DNA from 4 places in the Streptomyces sp. NPDC020490 genome. Region 2 is predicted to be linked to each of the others. Evidence: riboswitches for the same ligand, from Rfam matches in the RefSeq annotation. Region 2 holds a riboswitch; each other region holds the start of a gene.
The links. A riboswitch is a leader RNA that binds a small molecule or an ion and turns the genes downstream of it on or off. The one in region 2 is predicted to bind cyclic di-AMP.

Region 1: another riboswitch for cyclic di-AMP. It lies ahead of ACH4ZX_RS19025 (transglycosylase SLT domain-containing protein); the one in region 2 lies ahead of ACH4ZX_RS00300 (C40 family peptidase).
Region 3: another riboswitch for cyclic di-AMP. It lies ahead of ACH4ZX_RS30300 (transglycosylase family protein); the one in region 2 lies ahead of ACH4ZX_RS00300 (C40 family peptidase).
Region 4: another riboswitch for cyclic di-AMP. It lies ahead of ACH4ZX_RS17550 (peptidoglycan DD-metalloendopeptidase family protein); the one in region 2 lies ahead of ACH4ZX_RS00300 (C40 family peptidase).

The regions. Positions count from the first base shown of each region.
Region 1 covers NZ_JBIRUY010000016.1:163,742-167,885, forward strand. Annotated here, with positions in the region: gene fahA (fumarylacetoacetase) at 1-246, opposite strand, end outside; gene ACH4ZX_RS19020 (HAD family hydrolase) at 576-1,388, shown strand; gene ACH4ZX_RS19025 (transglycosylase SLT domain-containing protein) at 1,385-1,867, opposite strand; cyclic di-AMP (ydaO/yuaA leader) riboswitch at 1,869-2,041, opposite strand; gene ACH4ZX_RS19030 (polyprenyl synthetase family protein) at 2,786-3,796, shown strand; gene ACH4ZX_RS19035 (outer membrane lipoprotein carrier protein LolA) at 4,119-4,144, shown strand, end outside.
Region 2 covers NZ_JBIRUY010000001.1:66,119-70,262, forward strand. Annotated here, with positions in the region: gene ACH4ZX_RS00280 (DUF397 domain-containing protein) at 1-115, opposite strand, end outside; gene ACH4ZX_RS00285 (helix-turn-helix domain-containing protein) at 125-985, opposite strand; gene ACH4ZX_RS00290 (ATP-binding protein) at 1,200-1,658, shown strand; gene ACH4ZX_RS00295 (DUF6328 family protein) at 1,679-2,272, opposite strand; gene ACH4ZX_RS00300 (C40 family peptidase) at 2,355-2,828, opposite strand; cyclic di-AMP (ydaO/yuaA leader) riboswitch at 2,832-3,043, opposite strand; gene ACH4ZX_RS00305 (hypothetical protein) at 3,378-3,686, opposite strand; gene ACH4ZX_RS00310 (ATP-dependent Clp protease proteolytic subunit) at 3,694-4,144, opposite strand, start outside.
Region 3 covers NZ_JBIRUY010000034.1:95,862-100,005, forward strand. Annotated here, with positions in the region: gene eno (phosphopyruvate hydratase) at 1-871, opposite strand, end outside; gene ACH4ZX_RS30300 (transglycosylase family protein) at 1,209-1,925, opposite strand; cyclic di-AMP (ydaO/yuaA leader) riboswitch at 1,929-2,098, opposite strand; gene ACH4ZX_RS30305 (transglycosylase family protein) at 2,282-3,313, opposite strand; gene ACH4ZX_RS30310 (cytochrome P450) at 3,461-4,144, opposite strand, start outside.
Region 4 covers NZ_JBIRUY010000015.1:34,870-39,013, reverse strand. Annotated here, with positions in the region: gene ACH4ZX_RS17560 (DUF6126 family protein) at 1-15, shown strand, start outside; gene ACH4ZX_RS17555 (tyrosine-protein phosphatase) at 59-856, opposite strand; cyclic di-AMP (ydaO/yuaA leader) riboswitch at 1,422-1,580, shown strand; gene ACH4ZX_RS17550 (peptidoglycan DD-metalloendopeptidase family protein) at 1,585-2,607, shown strand; gene ACH4ZX_RS17545 (SGNH/GDSL hydrolase family protein) at 2,830-3,615, shown strand; gene ACH4ZX_RS17540 (PhzF family phenazine biosynthesis protein) at 3,766-4,144, shown strand, end outside.

The DNA.
Region 1 (4,144 bases), on a different contig from region 2:
CGTCAGCGCGCGCCGCACGTCCGACCAGGCGGTGCGGCCTGCGGCGAGGAGCGGGTTCAGCGAGGGCCGCGCGAGCAGGGAGGCGTACGGGGAGCCGAGCGCCACTGCCGCCGCGCCCGCGTCGAGGACGTGGTCGCCGAGGCGGACGCCCACGGTCCGGTCGGCGGACCCCTCGGGCGAGAAGACGCCGTAGGGAAGGTTGTGCGGGCCGAAGGGGTCGCCCTCGGGGACATCGAAGGGGGGCATGGGTGCTGCCTCACTCTCACCATGTGTCGCGTACCGTCATGTGGCCGCGCCACACGTTACGGCCGAGTCGCCTGCCTTGGGCAGTTGTCCTGGGCAGTGTCGGGTACCGCGTGGTGAGCCGCGGCACGCCCGGACCGGGCGCGGGCTCCGTGCCGTCGGTGCCGGGCCTGTACCTCACCGGGCTGCCGGCCGCGGGCTCCTTCGGCGAAGCGGGTGCGGTGAGGCGGGTGCGGTGAGGCGGGTGCGGTGAACCGGGTGCGGGGCGGGGCTCCGCAACCGCCGTCCGGGCGCGGTGAGTCGGCGCGCCGCCCGGTCCGTATTCTCTGATCATGGCCGCACCCACCGCATACACACTCGTCGCCACCGACCTGGACGGCACCCTGCTCCGAAGCGACGACACGCTCTCCGACCGCTCCCTCGCCGCGCTCGCGCGCGCGGCGGAGGCCGGCGCCCGGCACCTCGTCGTCACGGGCCGGCCGGCGCCGCGCGTACGGTCGCTGCTGGACGCCCTGGGCGGCGGCGGGCTCGCGGTGTGCGCGCAGGGCGCACAGGTCTACGACGCCGCGGCGGACCGCCTGCTGTGGTCCGTCACCCTGGACCGGGAACTGGCCGAGACCGCGCTCGGGAAGATAGAGGCCGAGGTGGGGGAGGTGTACGCGGCCGTCGACCAGGACGGCGTCGACGGGCTCACGCTCATCGAGCCCGGCTACCTCATGCCGCACCCCACCCTGCCCGCCGTGCGGGTCGGGCGGCGCGACGACCTGTGGAGCGCGCCGATCAGCAAGGTGCTGCTGCGTCACCCCGACCTCACCGACGACGAGTTGACGGAGACGGCGCGCGCGGTGGTCGGTCCCCTCGCCACGGTCACCATGTCGGGACCCGGCACCGTCGAGCTCCAGCCGTGCGGGGTCACCAAGGCGACCGGCCTCGCGCTGGCCGCCGAACACCTCGGCCTGGGCCCGCACGAGACGATCGCCTTCGGGGACATGCCCAACGACATCCCCATGTTCGACTGGGCCGCCCACGGCGTCGCCATGGCCAACGCCCACCCCGAACTCCTCGCCGTCGCCGACGAGATCACCCTGTCGAACGAGGACGACGGCATCGCCGTCGTCCTCGAGCGGCTGTTCTGCGGGGCCTAGTAGGCGCCGTAGACGTTGTCGATCGAGCCGTAGCGCTTGGCCGCGTAGTTGCAGGCGGCGGTGATGTTCGCGACCGGGTCGTAGGGGTCGTACGACGTGCCGGGCACGTGGTAGGCGGCGAACGTCGGGTCGATGACCTGCAGCAGGCCCTTGGAGGGGGTGCCGGCGGCGGCGTTCGAGTCCCAGTTGTTGATCGCGTTCGGGTTGCCCGAGGACTCGCGCATGACGTTGCGGTAGATGCCGTTGTAGGAGCCCGGGATGCCGTGCTGCGCCATGACGCTGAGGGAGGCCCGGATCCAGCCGTCGAGGTTGTTGGGGTAGCCCAGCGAGGCGGCGGTCACGGTGGTCGAGGTGGCCGCGGACGCCTCGGTCGCACCGACGAGCGGCAGGGCGAGCACGGCGAGGCCCGTGCCGGCGACGGCGAGTTTGCGGACGAGACGGGAGTTTCTGACGCGGGGGTGCCGGGCAGCTGCAGACATGACGGTTCCTCTCCGGCGCCTGCGAGGTGAGCTGTCGGGTTCGGGCGGGAGATGCCCGGACGCCTCGCCCTGCGGCGACGCGACTTCACCCCTAGCCGGCCCGGGACGTGCCCGGTCCGGCGACTTACCTGGTTCCCCCGCTCCTGCCGTGCGTGAGTTCGTCGATGGCTGTTCCCGGGCGGCGGCAGGATTCGGCGTCCGCCCGACAGGCCGGGAACGTATGCGAGAGCACATGTCCGGAACAAGTGGCGGTTTCGTATGCCGTGCTGTTTGACCTTGATACGGGGCGTATGGGGTGCTTGATCCTTTGCGGCAGTCAAGGGTCAAATGGGCCGAAGAGAAAGGGATGTGAGGGGGTGACGAGCGGGCGGCGGCACGGAGGTGGGCGTGAGCCAACTCACGGTGATTCACAAGTGCGGCAAAACGGTCAATGAGGCCAACTCGGTTGCAATGGGCCGCTCGTGGGTCGGGGTGGTGTCATGTGGGCGGACTGTCGCCCGGTGGTGAACTCGGTGGAGGGTTGGCGGGCGGCCCGTGGGCGGCCCGTGGGCGGCCCGTGAGTGGTTCGACTGGCGGTCGGCGGGTGGTCGCCGGCCGGGCGGTGTCCTTCCGTGCCGCAGGGGCCGCCGTGCGTGCCCACGTCAAAGTGGCCATGTCGGAGAGGTCCCGGTGCGGGTGCTGCCCGGCCGCCGGTCTCCGGCGCATGCTTCCCTTGTCGGCCGATCGGGTATGTCTATAAATGTCCGTTCGTATCTGGTGATCGAAAACACAGCGGCCGTGATCCGATACCGCCCGTGCTGGACGGGTGGGCGGCATGGGTGATCGAAAGCCGACCGGATACGCTGACTTGAGTGGGGGCAGCGACCTATCGACAAACCGTGTAATCGCCAGCAGACACCAGCAGACAGGAGACCCCTCGTGACCGTCGTCGGGCCATTCGGGCTGAGCGTGCGGGACCAGGCTCTGGAAGCCGATGTCCAGGCCGGAATGGCGGCTGTCGAGGAGGGACTGCTCGAAGCCACCAAGAGCGAGGTCCCCTTCATCACGGAGGCCGCCCAGCACCTGGTGCGGGCGGGCGGAAAGCGGTTCCGTCCGCTTCTCGTGATGCTCGCCGCCCGGTTCGGTGACCCGTACGCGCCGGGGATCGTGCCGTCGGCCGTGGTCGTGGAGCTGACCCACCTCGCGACCCTGTACCACGACGACGTCATGGACGAGGCGGCGGTGCGGCGCGGCGTGGACAGCGCGAACACCCGCTGGGGCAACTCGGTGGCGGTCCTCACCGGCGACTTCCTGTTCGCCCGCGCCTCGCACATCCTGGCCGACCTGGGGCCCGAGGCGGTCCGGGTGCAGGCCGAGGCGTTCGAGCGGCTGGTCACCGGGCAGATCCTGGAGACCGCGGGCCCGCAGGACGGCCGGGACCCCGTCGAGCACTACCTCGACGTCCTGGGCGGCAAGACGGGGTCGCTGGTGGCCGTGTCCTGCCGGTTCGGCGCGATGATGTCCGGCGCCGACGAGACGGTCGTCGACGTGCTCACCCAGTACGGGGAGCGGCTCGGTGTCGCCTTCCAGCTGGCCGACGACGTGCTGGACATCGCCTCCGACTCGCACGAGTCCGGGAAGACCCCGGGCACGGACCTGCGGGAGGGCGTCCCGACGCTGCCGGTGCTGCGGCTGCGGGAGCGGGCGGCCCGGCTGGGGCTCGCCGAGGACATCGCCCTGTGCGAGCTGCTGGACTCCGACCTGAGCGACGACGCGCGGCACGCCCGGGCGCTGGCGGAGCTGCGGGCGCATCCCGCGCTGGAGCAGGCGCGGCGCGACACCGTGCGGTACGCGGAGGACGCCCGGGCGGCCCTCGCCCCGCTCCCGGAATGCGACGCGAAGGCGGCGCTGGTGCAGCTGTGCGACGCGGTGGTGCACCGCGCCGGGTGACACTCCCGGCGGCCAGGTTCTGTGCGGTTCTGTGTGGTGTGGTCCGGCTTGTCCCGGACTCGGCCCTGTGTCGGAGTCACTCACGAAGTGGCGTACGTCACGCCGCCGCACCGCACCCCTACGGGTAGGCGGACGCTCCGCCCTCTCGTGTCATACCCCAGGCGTACACGGAGTTGGCTCCGCGGTCTGACGCTTCCTGACGGGCGATTTGGTCAGATGGAGACCACGGAAAACACCAATCCTCACCGATTCGGGTGAGAATGGCGGCTCGGGGTGAATCGTGAGTGGAGCAGCCGCCGCCGACGACGGAGGTAAGGCACACATGGCACCGTACGGATCCGACGACAG
Region 2 (4,144 bases):
ACCGCGGCGCCGCCGTCTCCACACAGTTGTTCGCACCGGTGCTGTAGCTGCTGCGCAGCCACCGCACGCCGTGCGGAACGATGCTGGAGGGGACGTTCCGAGGCAGTGCTGACATGGTGCCTCCTTACCCGCCGACGACTGTGCCGGCGAGGTAATCCAATGAGTCCTCGGGCGAAAGGGCTTGGATCTGAAGGGAGTTGAAGGCCTCCGTGTAGGCCTGGAGGTCTTCTTTCCGTTCCAAGTGGAGGCTACTCGTCAGGTGGTCTAGAACAACCACGTCCAGATCAGAAGTGCTCGAAAATGAGAAAATAACGAAAGACCCGGTGACGCCGACGTGTGCTCCGGCGCCGAACGGCAGGATCTGCAGCCGTACTTGCGGCAGGCGCGCCGCCTCGACCAGGCGTTCGAGCTGCCGCGCCATGACCTCGGGCCCGCCGATCTCCCGGCGCAGCACCGCCTCGTCCAGCACCGCGCTGAACTCCAGGGGCGGGTCGGCCCGCAGCACCTCCTGCCGGGCCAGGCGCACCTCGACCAGCGCGTCGAGCCCCGCGTCGTCCAGCCCGCGGACCGCGGCCCGGGTCACCGCCCGCGCGTACTCGGGCGTCTGCAGCAGCCCCGGCACCACCGACGTCTCCAGGGTGCGCATCGCGTCGGCCTGGGACTCCAGGCTGATGAAGTCGCTGTAGTCCGGCGGCAGGATGCCGCGATAGGCGTGCCACCAGTGGTGCCGGCCGGTGTTCTCGTCCGAGCCCGCCAGCACCAGCATCAGATCGCGCAGCCGCGGATCGGACACCCCGTAGGCGTCCAGGAGCAACCGCACATCGGCCGGTTTCACCCCGCTGGTGCCCGTCTCGATACGACTGACCTTCGACTGGTGCCAGCCCACCAGCCGCGCCGCCTCACCGCTGGTGAGCCTCGCCTCGGCGCGCAGCGCACGCAGTTCGGCGCCCAGCTTCCTGCGGCGCACCGCGGGACCGTGCTGCATGGGTCCCTCCTTACTCCTTATGAGGCGCCCCAATACGGTCTCTCGTGGCAGAGTTCACCGCTTTGAGCGACAGATATATGCATATCTCGGTGGATCGCCAGCCGTGACCCGTGCGGTGATGGCAGTCTGACGGCGAAGCACCAGTCCGGGACCGTACTCGAACCATCCGCTCCGTGTCGGACCAGCGGCCCCGGGGGAAAGGGACGACGTCGTCATGGCAGACCATCTGGAAGCATCCGTCACTCTGCCGAGCGATCCCGCCTCGGTCTGCGCGGCCCGCACCTACGCGATCGACACCCTCGCGGAGTGGGGCCTGGCGCCGCACACGGAGGTGGCCGACACCGTGCGGCTCATCGTCTCCGAACTCGCCACCAACGCCGTCCAGCACACCCTCGGGCAGTCGCCCACCTTCACCGTCGGACTCGAACTCGACCGCGACGAACAGCTGCGCATCGGGGTCACCGACAGCCACCCCCGGTTCCCGAAGCGGCTGCCCGCCGCCGTCCAGCAGGACAACGGCCGCGGCCTGGTGATCATCCGCTGGCTGACCGCCGAGTGCGGCGGCAGACTCTGCGTGCGCCCCACCCGGGAGGGCGGCAAGACCGTCTCCGTCGAACTGCCGTGGAAGGTGCCGGCCCGGCCGGTGCCGGCAGCCGGGCAGCAGGAGCCGTAGCGGGGCTCGGGCGAGGGGGTTCAGCGGCGCCGTACCGGCGGCTCCCGGTGCACGGCCCCGTCCAGCGGCGCTCCCGGCTGCCTGACGACGGGCGCGGCCTGCTGCGCGCCCTGCTGCGGGGCCTGCTGTTCGGCGGACAGGCCCGCCCGCCGCACCAGGCGAGGCAGCAGCCACCACAGGCCGAGGCACACGCACAGGGTGGCCGCGCCCGCGGCCACGCCGCCCGCCCGGCCCGTCGTCACGTCCACCACGAGCAGCACCGAGCCGGTGAACGCCAGCACCAGCACACCCATGCCGATGGTGGCGAGCCGTGAGGACACCTGGACGACGCGCGGCTTGGCGCCCCGCTGGAACAGCGAGCGGTGCAGCGCGGCCGGCGCGGTGAACAGGGCGGCGGCGAGGACCGCGAGCAGCAGTGTGGTGACGTAGGTGGCCCGCTGGACCGGGTCGAGGGACGGGAAGCGCGGGGTGAAGGCCAGGGTCAGCAGGAAGGCGAAGAGGATCTGCACGCCGGTCTGGGTGACGCGCAGTTCCTGGAGCAGTTCGCCGAAATTGCGGTCGGCGCGCTCCAGCGGGGTCTCGTTGCGTGCGGTGCAGGGGACATGGTCGGCCATGGTTGAACGGATAACCGGTCAGGGCCCTGTCACGCCTCGTGGGGTGGCGGCGTGTCAGGGGCGCCGCCACCGCACGCAAGGATCAGCTGACCCGGCCGTACCAGACGCTCTTCGTCCAGATCTTCTGCAGTCTCACCACGTCCCCGGTCTTCGGGGCGTGCCAGATCTTCCCCTTTCCGGCGTAGATGCCGACGTGGTAGACGTACGAACCCGAATGGAAGAACACGAGGTCTCCGGCCTTGCGGCTCTTGGCGGAGATGTGGCGGGTCTTGTTGTACTGCTGGGCCGCGGTACGCGGCAGGCTCTTGCCCGCCTTCTTGAACGAGTACAGCGTGAGCCCGGAGCAGTCGAACCGGTACGGCCCGGTGGCACCCCACCGGTAGGGCGCACCCTTCTTGGAAGCCGCGATCTGCAATGCCTTCGTCGCGGGCGTCGCGGCGGCCGCGTCGGAGGCGAAGCCCGGGACCACGACCGAGCCGCCCACCGCGGCGATGGTGAGGGCCGAGGCCGTGCCGGCCCGGACCATCATCGACGGGACACGATTGAGCGCAGTCATGCGCAACCCTTCGTCAGCCGCCTGTGAAGGATGACCTGTCGGATTCGGGCTGGCGAAGTTGCCCGGCCGCGTGCGCGGCTTCACCCCAAGGGCTGCTCGGCCCGGTCATGGCGTGACCGTTCCGGCGACCCGTCGTGCTTGGGTCCTCCACTCCTGCCGATCCACTCCTGTCGACCGGTCATCCGGGCGGCGGCAGGACTCGGCGTCCGCCCGGATCGCCCCGCCGCGGCGGCGGGGACTTGTCGTCAGACACGGATCTTGGCTCACGGATTTCCGAAAAGCCCAACGGAAACGGGGATTTGTGTTGTTACTCACCACTCACCCGTTCGGGTGCCCACCGCTGTGTTCGGACGCGCGTCATCACCTCCGAAACCGCCCGGACCAGCGAAGAAGGCCCTCATCCCGCCTTGGGGCCGGGCCCGTTGCGCAACCCGACCGGTCAAAAAAGAGGAGGTGTGTCTAGTCCGGAAGGCGGTACGCCGTTTGGTCCGTTTCGGCCCCGGCCCGGACACCGCGCCGGGCGACCGCGGCCCGCGCCCGGCGCGTGCCTCAAGTGCCGGACTGCGGGGGCACGGTGACCCGGGCGGTGCGCCGCTCGCCGTCCAGCACCCGCAGCGCCCGCGCCAGGGTGGGGGCGTGCAGTTCGGTCTCGCCCCGTTGGTGCATCAGGGCGAGCGCGTCGCGCAGTTCGGCCGCCCGGGCCACCAGCGCCTGCGCGGCCCGCAGCCCGCCGTAGGTGTCGCCGTGGCGGGCCGGATTGATGCGGCCGAGCAGGTCGGCCACGTCGAGGTAACGGTCGATCAGCTCGCCCTCGGCGCGGGTCAGCGCGGGCAGCGGCGGGAGTTCGGGCGGGAGCACCGGCCGCTCACCTCCCGGCGGGCGGGGCGAGGGGCGCCCGGCGGCCGGGGACGATCCGGTCCACCAGGCCGTAGTCCACGGCCTGCCGGGCGTCGAAGACCCGGTCCCGCTCGATGTCGGCGCCGATCTTCTCCCGGCTGTGTCCGGTGGCCCGGGCCAGCATCTCCTCCACGAGACGGCGATTGCGCGTCAGTTCCTCCGCCTGCACCGCCAGATCACTCGCCTGGCCCCGCACCGGCTCGGCGAGCGCGGGCTGGCGGATCACCACCCGCGCGCCCGGCAGTGCGGAGCGCTTGCCCGGAGTCCCGGCGGCCAGCAGCACCGCGGCCGTGGAGGCGGCCTGCCCCAGGCACGTCGTCTCCACGTCGCAGGAGACGTACCGCATCGTGTCGTAGAGCACCGTCATGGCGCTGAACGAGCCGCCCGGCGAGTTGATGTACAGCGCGATGTCCCGGCCG
Region 3 (4,144 bases), on a different contig from region 2:
CCTCGAACAGCGGGTCCTCGATGGAGACGAGCGGGTAGGCCGCGACGAGCTCCTCGTAGTACTCCGTCATCTCGGCGGCGGAGCGCTCCTTGCCCTCGAAGAGGTACTTGCCGTCCTTGTAGAACTCGGAGGCGGCGACGTCGAGGGCGAGGGCGATCTGCTCGCCGGGGGTGTAGCCGGCCTCCTTGATCGCCTCCAGGATGAGGTCGAGGGCCTCGCGGTTGGAGCCGAGGTTCGGGGCGAAGCCGCCCTCGTCGCCCAGACCGGTGGCCAGACCCTTGGACTTCAGGACCTTCTTCAGGGTGTGGTACACCTCGGTGCCCCAGCGCAGTGCCTCGGAGAAGGACTCCGCGCCGATCGGGGCGATCATGAACTCCTGGATGTCCACGTTGGAGTCGGCGTGCGAGCCGCCGTTCAGGATGTTCATCATCGGCACCGGCAGCAGGTGCGCGTTGGGGCCGCCCAGGTAGCGGAAGAGGGGGAGGTCGCTGGCCTCGGAGGCGGCGTGGGCCACGGCGAGCGAGACGCCGAGGATGGCGTTGGCGCCGAGCGAGCCCTTGTTGTCGGTGGCGTCCAGGTCGAACATCGCCTGGTCGATCAGGCGCTGCTCGGTGGCGTCGTAGCCGACCAGCTCCGGGCCGATCTGCTCGATGACGGCGAGGACGGCCTTCTCGACACCCTTGCCCTGGTAACGGTTCGGGTCGCCGTCACGGAGCTCGATGGCCTCGAAGGCGCCGGTGGAGGCGCCGGAGGGGACGGCGGCACGACCCGTGCTGCCGTCGTCGAGGCCGACCTCGACCTCGACCGTGGGATTGCCTCGGGAGTCCAGGATTTCCCGGGCTACGACGACGTCGATGGACGGCACGAGCATCTCCTTCGTGGATGTGACGCTGGTAGTGCGGGGCACTTGGGCCTGACGGCCCGTCTTGCAGCCTTGCGACTAGAGCCTAACCGTCCCGGGGCCGTCGGCAGCCGACCGACCGTCCCGTGGACAAGGTCAGACGGTACCTATTGTTCACCCCCGGAACAAAGCGAGGTGAACAACGCGTGCACACCGGGCGCCGGCGGGCGAAGAAAAACCCCGCCCCGGTGCGTACGGGGGAACACGCACCGGGGCGGGGAGCCCATGGGGCCGGGGGCGGCCCCATGGCGGTCCACTGTGGGGGACGCGGCTGTGCGGGGCCTGTGGTCCGGCTACCGGGCGGCTGTCACTTCAGGTGCAGCTGCTGGCCCGGGTAGATGAGGTCGGCGTCCTCGACGATGTCCTTGTTCAGCCGGAACACCTTCTTCCAGCCGCCCTTGACGTCGTGCTCCGCGGCGATCGAGGAGAGCGTGTCACCCTTGACGACCTTGTACTCGCCGTCGCCCTTCTTGACCTTCTTGCCGGTCGGGGTGGTGACGGTCTTCTGCGACTTCACGGCCGGGCGCCCGGTGGAGCGGGAGGCGCTCTGCTGCTCGGTGGAGCGGGAGGCGGTGCCGCCGCTCGACGAGGAGGACGACGAAGAGGACGACGAGGAGGGTGCCCCGGCGGCGCCGTCGTAGGAGGCGCCGGACAGGCCCGTGCCGCACACCGGCCAGGCGCCCTTGCCCTGGGAGGCGAGGACCTTCTCGGCGACGGCGATCTGCTGCGCCTTGCTGGCCTGGTCGGCGGTGGAGGCGTACTGCGTGCCGCCGTACGCGGCCCAGGTGGAGGCGGAGAACTGCAGGCCGCCGTAGTAGCCGTTGCCGGTGTTGATGGACCAGTTGCCGCCGGACTCGCACTGGGCGACGGCGTCCCACTCGGAGGCGGTGGCGGCGGAGGCGTTGCCGGCCGCCAGCAGCGGGGCGGCGACGGCGGCGCCGGTGACACCGGCGACGGCGACGGCGCGGGTGGAGCGCTGGAGAACGGTCGGACGACGGTGCTTGCCCTTGCCGGAAAACAGCATGGTTGATCCCCTCACCGACGCCTGCGAGGTGAGCTGTCGGGTTCGGGCCGGTTGAGTTGCCCGGCCGCCCACCTCCCGGTGCGCGGCTCCACCCCTAGCCGTTCCCACCCCTCAAGGGCCGGGCCCGGCGCCTACCTTGGGTCCCCCGCTCCTGCCTACGGCGCTTGACGCGACGACTGTTCCCGGACGGCCGCTGGCAGGATTCGGCGTTGCGGCAGCCGGGGCCCGCGTTGGCGAGCGGTCATGACCGTAGACACGGAATCCACCGGATTTCAAAGACGATCAGGGCCTCTGAGACTCATCCCACACTTTCACCAAACCGGACATTCCACAGCGAAAGCGGACGTCAACTCCCGCTAGTTTTCGCCCGTTTCCGCCCCGACTCGCAGGGTCTGACCGGGGACGATGCGGCTCGGGTCGGCACCGATCGCCTTCTTGTTCAGGGCGTAGAGCTCGCGCCACCCGCCGTCGACGTCGAGGGTGTCCGCGACGGAGGCGAGGGTGTCGCCGGCGTGGACCGTGTAGGCGTCGCCGTCGTCGGCGTCCGTGCGCGCGGCATGACGGCCCGAGGACGCTTCCGTGGAGCGGCCGTTCGCCGCCTCGTCGGCGCTGCCGCCGCGGTGGCGGCCGGTGCCGGTGTCGCCGCCGGCACCGCCGGCGTCAAGGGAGCCGGTGTCGACGAGGTTCCAGGAGCCCACCATCTGCTCCGAGTTGTCCGTGTCGTCGCTTTCAGCCGTTTCGTCGAGTGAGCCGTCGGACGTCCGCGACGCGGACGGGGAGGCGGACGGCGAAGCCGACTTGTCGGACTTGGCGGGCTTGTCCGTTGCCCTGGAGGAGCCCTTCGACGCCCCGGGGGACGCGGAGGCGTCGGACGGGGCGTCCGAGGGCGAGGCCGCGCCGGACGCGTCACCCGACGCGCCGGACGAGCCGTTGGACAGGCCGGTGGAGTCGGTGGCGCCGGTGGAGTCGGACGAGTCGTCACCGATTCCGGTGTCGATGTCGGCCGCGCCCTTGTCCTTGTCGAGCCCGGAGGTCAGCCCGCAGGTGGCGAAGGCGCCGACACCCTGGTCGGCGAGTATCTTCTCGGCGACTGCTATCTGCTGGTTGCGGCTGGCCAGGTCGGCGCTCGGCGCATAGTCGAGGCCGCCGTACTTCTCCCAGTCCTCCTGGGACAGCCGCAGGCCGCCGGAGAAGCCGTTGCCGCTGTTCTCGCTCCAGGAGCCGCCGGTCTCGCACTCCGCCACCTTGTCCCACGTCGAACCGTCGGCGGCGTTCGCGGCGGAGGCGCCCAGGAGCGGGATGGCGATGGCGGAGCCGGTCACTCCGGCCGCGACGAGGAGAGCCGGAGCCTGGCGGGGGCGACGGTGACGACCGTTCCCGGAGAGCATGCGGAGACCTTTCGCGAGACAGCGGTGACCCACGCGGCAAAGAGTGTTCGAAGCAGCCGCGTTGATGGGTGAAGGTATAGGCAGACGATCACTTGTCACAAGTTGATGCCGCACAGATCACATGAAGATCACGAAGTTGAGTGCGTGTCATGTTCTGGGACTCCGGCCCTCTGGTTCCGGAGGGGTGAACTCGACCGGCAGGGTGCGCAGTCCGCGCATGATGAGGCCGCCGCGCCACCTCAACTCGGCTGGTTCCACGGCGAGTCGGAGGTCCGGGAGGCGGGTCAGCAGCGTGCCGAGCGCGGTCTGGCCCTCCAGGCGGGCGAGCGGGGCGCCGAGGCAGTAGTGGATGCCGTGGCCGTACCCCAGGTGCTGGTTGTCGCGGCGCGCGAGGTCGAGGGTGTCCGGCTGGGCGAACCGCTCCGGGTCCCGGTCCGCCGCGGCGAGGACGACCAGCACGGGGTCGCCGGCGGCGATGTCCTGCCCGCCGATGCTCAGCGGCCGGGTCGCGAACCGCCAGGTGGCGATCTCCACCGGGCCGTCGTAGCGCAGGAGTTCCTCGACGCCGGTCTCCAGCAGGCCGCGCTCGCCCGCGGCGAGGGAGCGCTGGAGGCGGGATCGCTGGGCGGGGTGGGTCAGCAGCGCGTAGGTCCCGTTGCCGATGAGGTTGACGGTCGTCTCGAAACCGGCGAACAGCAGGATGAAGGCCATGGCGGCCGCCTCGTTCTCCGTCAGGTGCTCGCCGTGGTCGGAGGCGCGGATCAGGGCGGAGATGAGGTCCTCGCCGGGGGCGGGTTCGGCGGGCAACGCCGCCCGCTTGCGGTGGATGAG
Region 4 (4,144 bases), on a different contig from region 2:
GTGGGCGCCAAGTAGCCTGCCGCGTCCTGACCGGCGGCCCGCCGCGTCCTGGGCGGCGTCAGGCGAGCAGGCGCTCGCGCAGCCGCTCCCGGACCGCCGGAGTGACGCCGAGCCCCTGCTCCAGGTAGGGATCGACGCCGCCCCACGTCTCCTCGATGGTCTCGAAGGCCGCCGCCAGGTACTCCTCGCGCGCCTCGAACAGCGGGCTGAGCAGCTCCATGACCTCGGGGGAGTAGGCCGAGGCCGAGTTTCCGCCGCGCTGCACCCGGTAGCGGCGGTGCTTGGCGTTCGACTCCAGGTAGTCGGCGAAGATCGCGTCCCGCTCCACGCCCACGGCGAGCAGGGTCACGGCGACGGACAGGCCCGCGCGGTCCTTGCCCGCGGCGCAGTGCATCAGCGCGGGCACGCTGTCCTCGGCCAGCGCGTGCAGCACGCGCGTGTGCTCGCCGGTGCGCTCCTTGATGATCAGGCGGTACGAGCCGATCATGCGGCCGGCCGCCTTGCCGTCCCCGAGTATCTCGCGCAGCTGGTCGAGGTCTCCGTCCCGGACCATCTTCCAGAACTCGGCGCCGTCCGCCGGGTCGCTCAGCGGCAGGTTCACATTCCGCACGCCCGGCAGTTCGACGTCCGGGCCCTCCAGCCTCTGGTCCGCCGCGTTGCGGAAGTCGAAGACGGTGTGCAGTCCCAGCGAGGCGAGGAAGGCGGCGTCCTCCGCGGTGGCGTGCGCGAGGTGGCCGCTGCGGAACAGCACTCCGTGGCGCACCCGTCGTCCGTCCACCGTCGGCAGGCCCCCCACGTCGCGGAAGTTGCGGACTCCTGCCAGCTCGGGCTCGGTCGACGGGATCTGCTGCGTCACGGGGGCTCCTCCCAGCCGTCCCCGTCGGCGCTGCTCGTCGACGGGCACCTCCTTGACGATACGACACGCACACCCCGGCTCAGCAGGGGTGTGCGGACTGCCCCCGGGGAGCCCGTGGCGATTCCGTGGCGAGCCGGTGGCGAGCATGTGGCGAGTTGGTGGCGAACCGGTGGCGAGCCGGTACGAATGCCGCGAAACGGTTCATGCGCCCCGAAGGTGCTTCTCTGGTGCATCGCCCTTGTCTGAGTCTTCTGTCCGAATTGGCGCTTTGGATGGATTTCATTCCAACTCGCTCCAGAATAAGGAATGCTGGCGCGAGGTCGCGTGAGCATCGTCATACCGGTCACCGTGAGTCGCCCGTCATGTTCACGTAATGCGTATTGTTTTTCAGGGAATTTGGCCGCTGAAGCCGCCTCGGAATCAACGGAGGGTGACCGGGAATTCCGGTAAGGGATCAAGGGGAACGTGCGCCTCCCGCAACCTCTTGCTTGTCCCTTCGCGTCGTGGTCGCTTACGTTCGCCAGGCAATCCGGGCGGACGCCGAATCCTGCCGCCGCCCGGAATCCCGCACCACTCACCCGTGCACGGCAGGAGCGGGGGACCCACAGGTAGAACCGCCTGTCCGGTCTCCGGAACAGGCTTGGGGTCAAGTCGCGCCCACCGCGCGGCCGGACATCTCCAGTCCGCACCCGACAGCTCACCTCGCAGGCGCCGGAGAGGAATTCGTCATGCCCGCGAAGGGTAAGCACCGCCGCCCCAAGTCCCAGCGCTTCACCCGCTCCATCGCCGTCGCCGGAACCGGCGGCGCCGCGCTCGCCCTCCCCCTGCTGGGGGCCACCGGCGCCCACGCCGACACCGCGCAGTCCACCGCGCAGCCGGTTTCGCAGAAGACCGTGCAGTCCCTTTCCGGCGCCGAGAAGGCGGCGGCCGAGGGGAAGAAGGCCGCGAAGGAGAAGGCCGCGAACAACGCGGGCGTGCGGACCTATTCGGTGCGCAAGGGTGACTGGCTCTCGAAGATCGCCGAGGAGCAGAGCGTCCGCGGCGGCTGGAAGAAGCTGTATGCGGACAACCGCGAGGCCGTCGGCGACGACCCGTCGCTGATCCACCCCGGCCTCAAGCTCGTCATCGGCAAGAAGGCCACGAGCGGCGCCACCAAGTCGTCGTCGTCTTCGCCGTCTTCGTCGCTTTCGCCCTCTTCGTCGCCTTCCTCTTCGTCGCCTTCCTCTTCGGCTCCCGCGCCTTCCGCCGACTCTCCGTCCTCCTCCGCCGACTCGTCCTCCTCCTCGTCCTCCTCGCAGCCGACGACGGTCACCCAGGCCGCCGAGTCCACCGGCACCTCCAGCGGTTACACCCTCCCGGTGTCCGGGGCCGGCGTCGGCACCGGATACCGCGTCGCGGGCAGCATGTGGTCCAGCGGCTACCACACCGGCGTCGACTTCGTCGTGCCGACCGGCACCTCGCTGAAGGCCGTGGGCGCCGGCACGGTCGTCTCCGCGGGCTGGGGCGGCGCCTACGGCAACCAGGTCGTCATCCAGCTGAGCGACGGCTACTACGCCCAGTACGCCCACCTCTCGCAGCTCTCCGTCTCGGCCGGCCAGACCGTCACCGCCGGCCAGCAGATCGGCCTCTCCGGCGCGACCGGCAACGTGACCGGCCCGCACCTGCACTTCGAGATCCGCACCACGCCGAACTACGGCTCCGACGTGGACCCGGTCGGCTACCTCCGCTCCAAGGGCGTCGCCGTCGGCTGACGGCCCCCGGCCGCCCGGCATGCCGCCGAGGACCGGACCCCGATCCCCGGGTCCGGTTCTCGGCCGTCGCCGTGCACGGGGCGGCGTATTCCGGGTTTGGCGAACAATTTAGGCGTGGCTTATCTCACCGTTCGTCAAGCCCTCCCTACGGTCGCGTAGGTCACATTGGACGGTGAATCATGACCTGCTGTGGCAGACGATTCGAAGAGTGACAGCAGATCAGTGATCGGGTCGTACGTCGCGGTGGGGGACAGCTTCACCGAGGGCGTCGGCGACCCGGGTCCCGACGGGGCGTTCGTCGGCTGGGCGGACCGGTTCGCGGTGCTCCTCGCCGACCGGCGGCCCGAGGGCGACTTCACGTACACGAACCTCGCCGTGCGCGGCAGGCTGCTCGACCAGATCGTGGCCGAGCAGGTCCCGCAGGCCGTCGGGCTCGCTCCGGACCTGGTGTCCTTCTGCGCGGGCGGCAACGACATCCTCCGGCCCGGCACCGACCCCGACGAGGTCGCCGAGCGCTTCGAGCGGGCGGTCGCACGGCTCACCGAGGCCGCCGGCACCGTCATGGTGACGACGGGCTTCGACACCCGTGGCGTGCCGGTGCTCAAGCGCCTGCGCGGCAAGATCGCCACCTACAACGGCCATGTGCGGGCCATCGCCGACCGCTACGGCTGTCCCGTGCTGGACCTGTGGTCCCTGAAGTCCATCCAGGACCGCCGGGCCTGGGACCACGACCGGCTCCACCTGTCGCCCGAGGGGCACACGCGCGTGGCGCTGCGCGCCGGCCAGGTCCTCGGCCTGGAGGTGCCGGCCGACCCCGAGCAGGCCTGGCCGCCGCTCCCGCCGCGCGGCACCCTCGAGATCCGGCGGGACGACGTGCAGTGGGCGCGCGAGTACCTGGTGCCCTGGATCGGCCGGCGCCTGCGGGGTGAGTCGTCCGGCGACCACGTCCAGGCGAAGGGGATGCTGTCCCCGTACGACATCAAACTGCGGATCGAGTCGGTCGCCTGACCCGGCGCTCCCGCGCCTTCCGTGCACGCGCCGCCGGACGGTGACTCCGTACCCGTACTCCGTACCCGTACTCCGTACCCCGTCTCCCGTACTCCGTATTCGTACGGTCGGCCGGGAACAGCCGGCCGGCGGACGGTGTTCTGACCGTACATGACGACGAGCGACGCCACCGCGACGGGTGTGCTGCACTACACCGCCTTCTCCGACGACCCCGCCGGGGGCAACCCGGCCGGGGTCGTCCTCGACGCGAGCGGTCTCGGCGACGCCGCCATGCTCGCCGTCGCCGCCGAGGTCGGCTACTCGGAGACCGCGTTCCTGACCCCCGGTCCGCAGCGGCCCGGCACCGACCCCGGACGGGTCTTCACCGTGCGGTACTTCAGCCCCAAGGCGGAGGTGCCGTTCTGCGGGCACGCCACCGTCGCGGCCGCCGTCGCCCTCGCCGAGCGGACCGGGCCCGGCGAACTGTTGTTCGTGACGCAGGCCGGCGACGTCCCGGTGTCGGTGGCGGCCGGGCCGTCCGGCGCCCTGC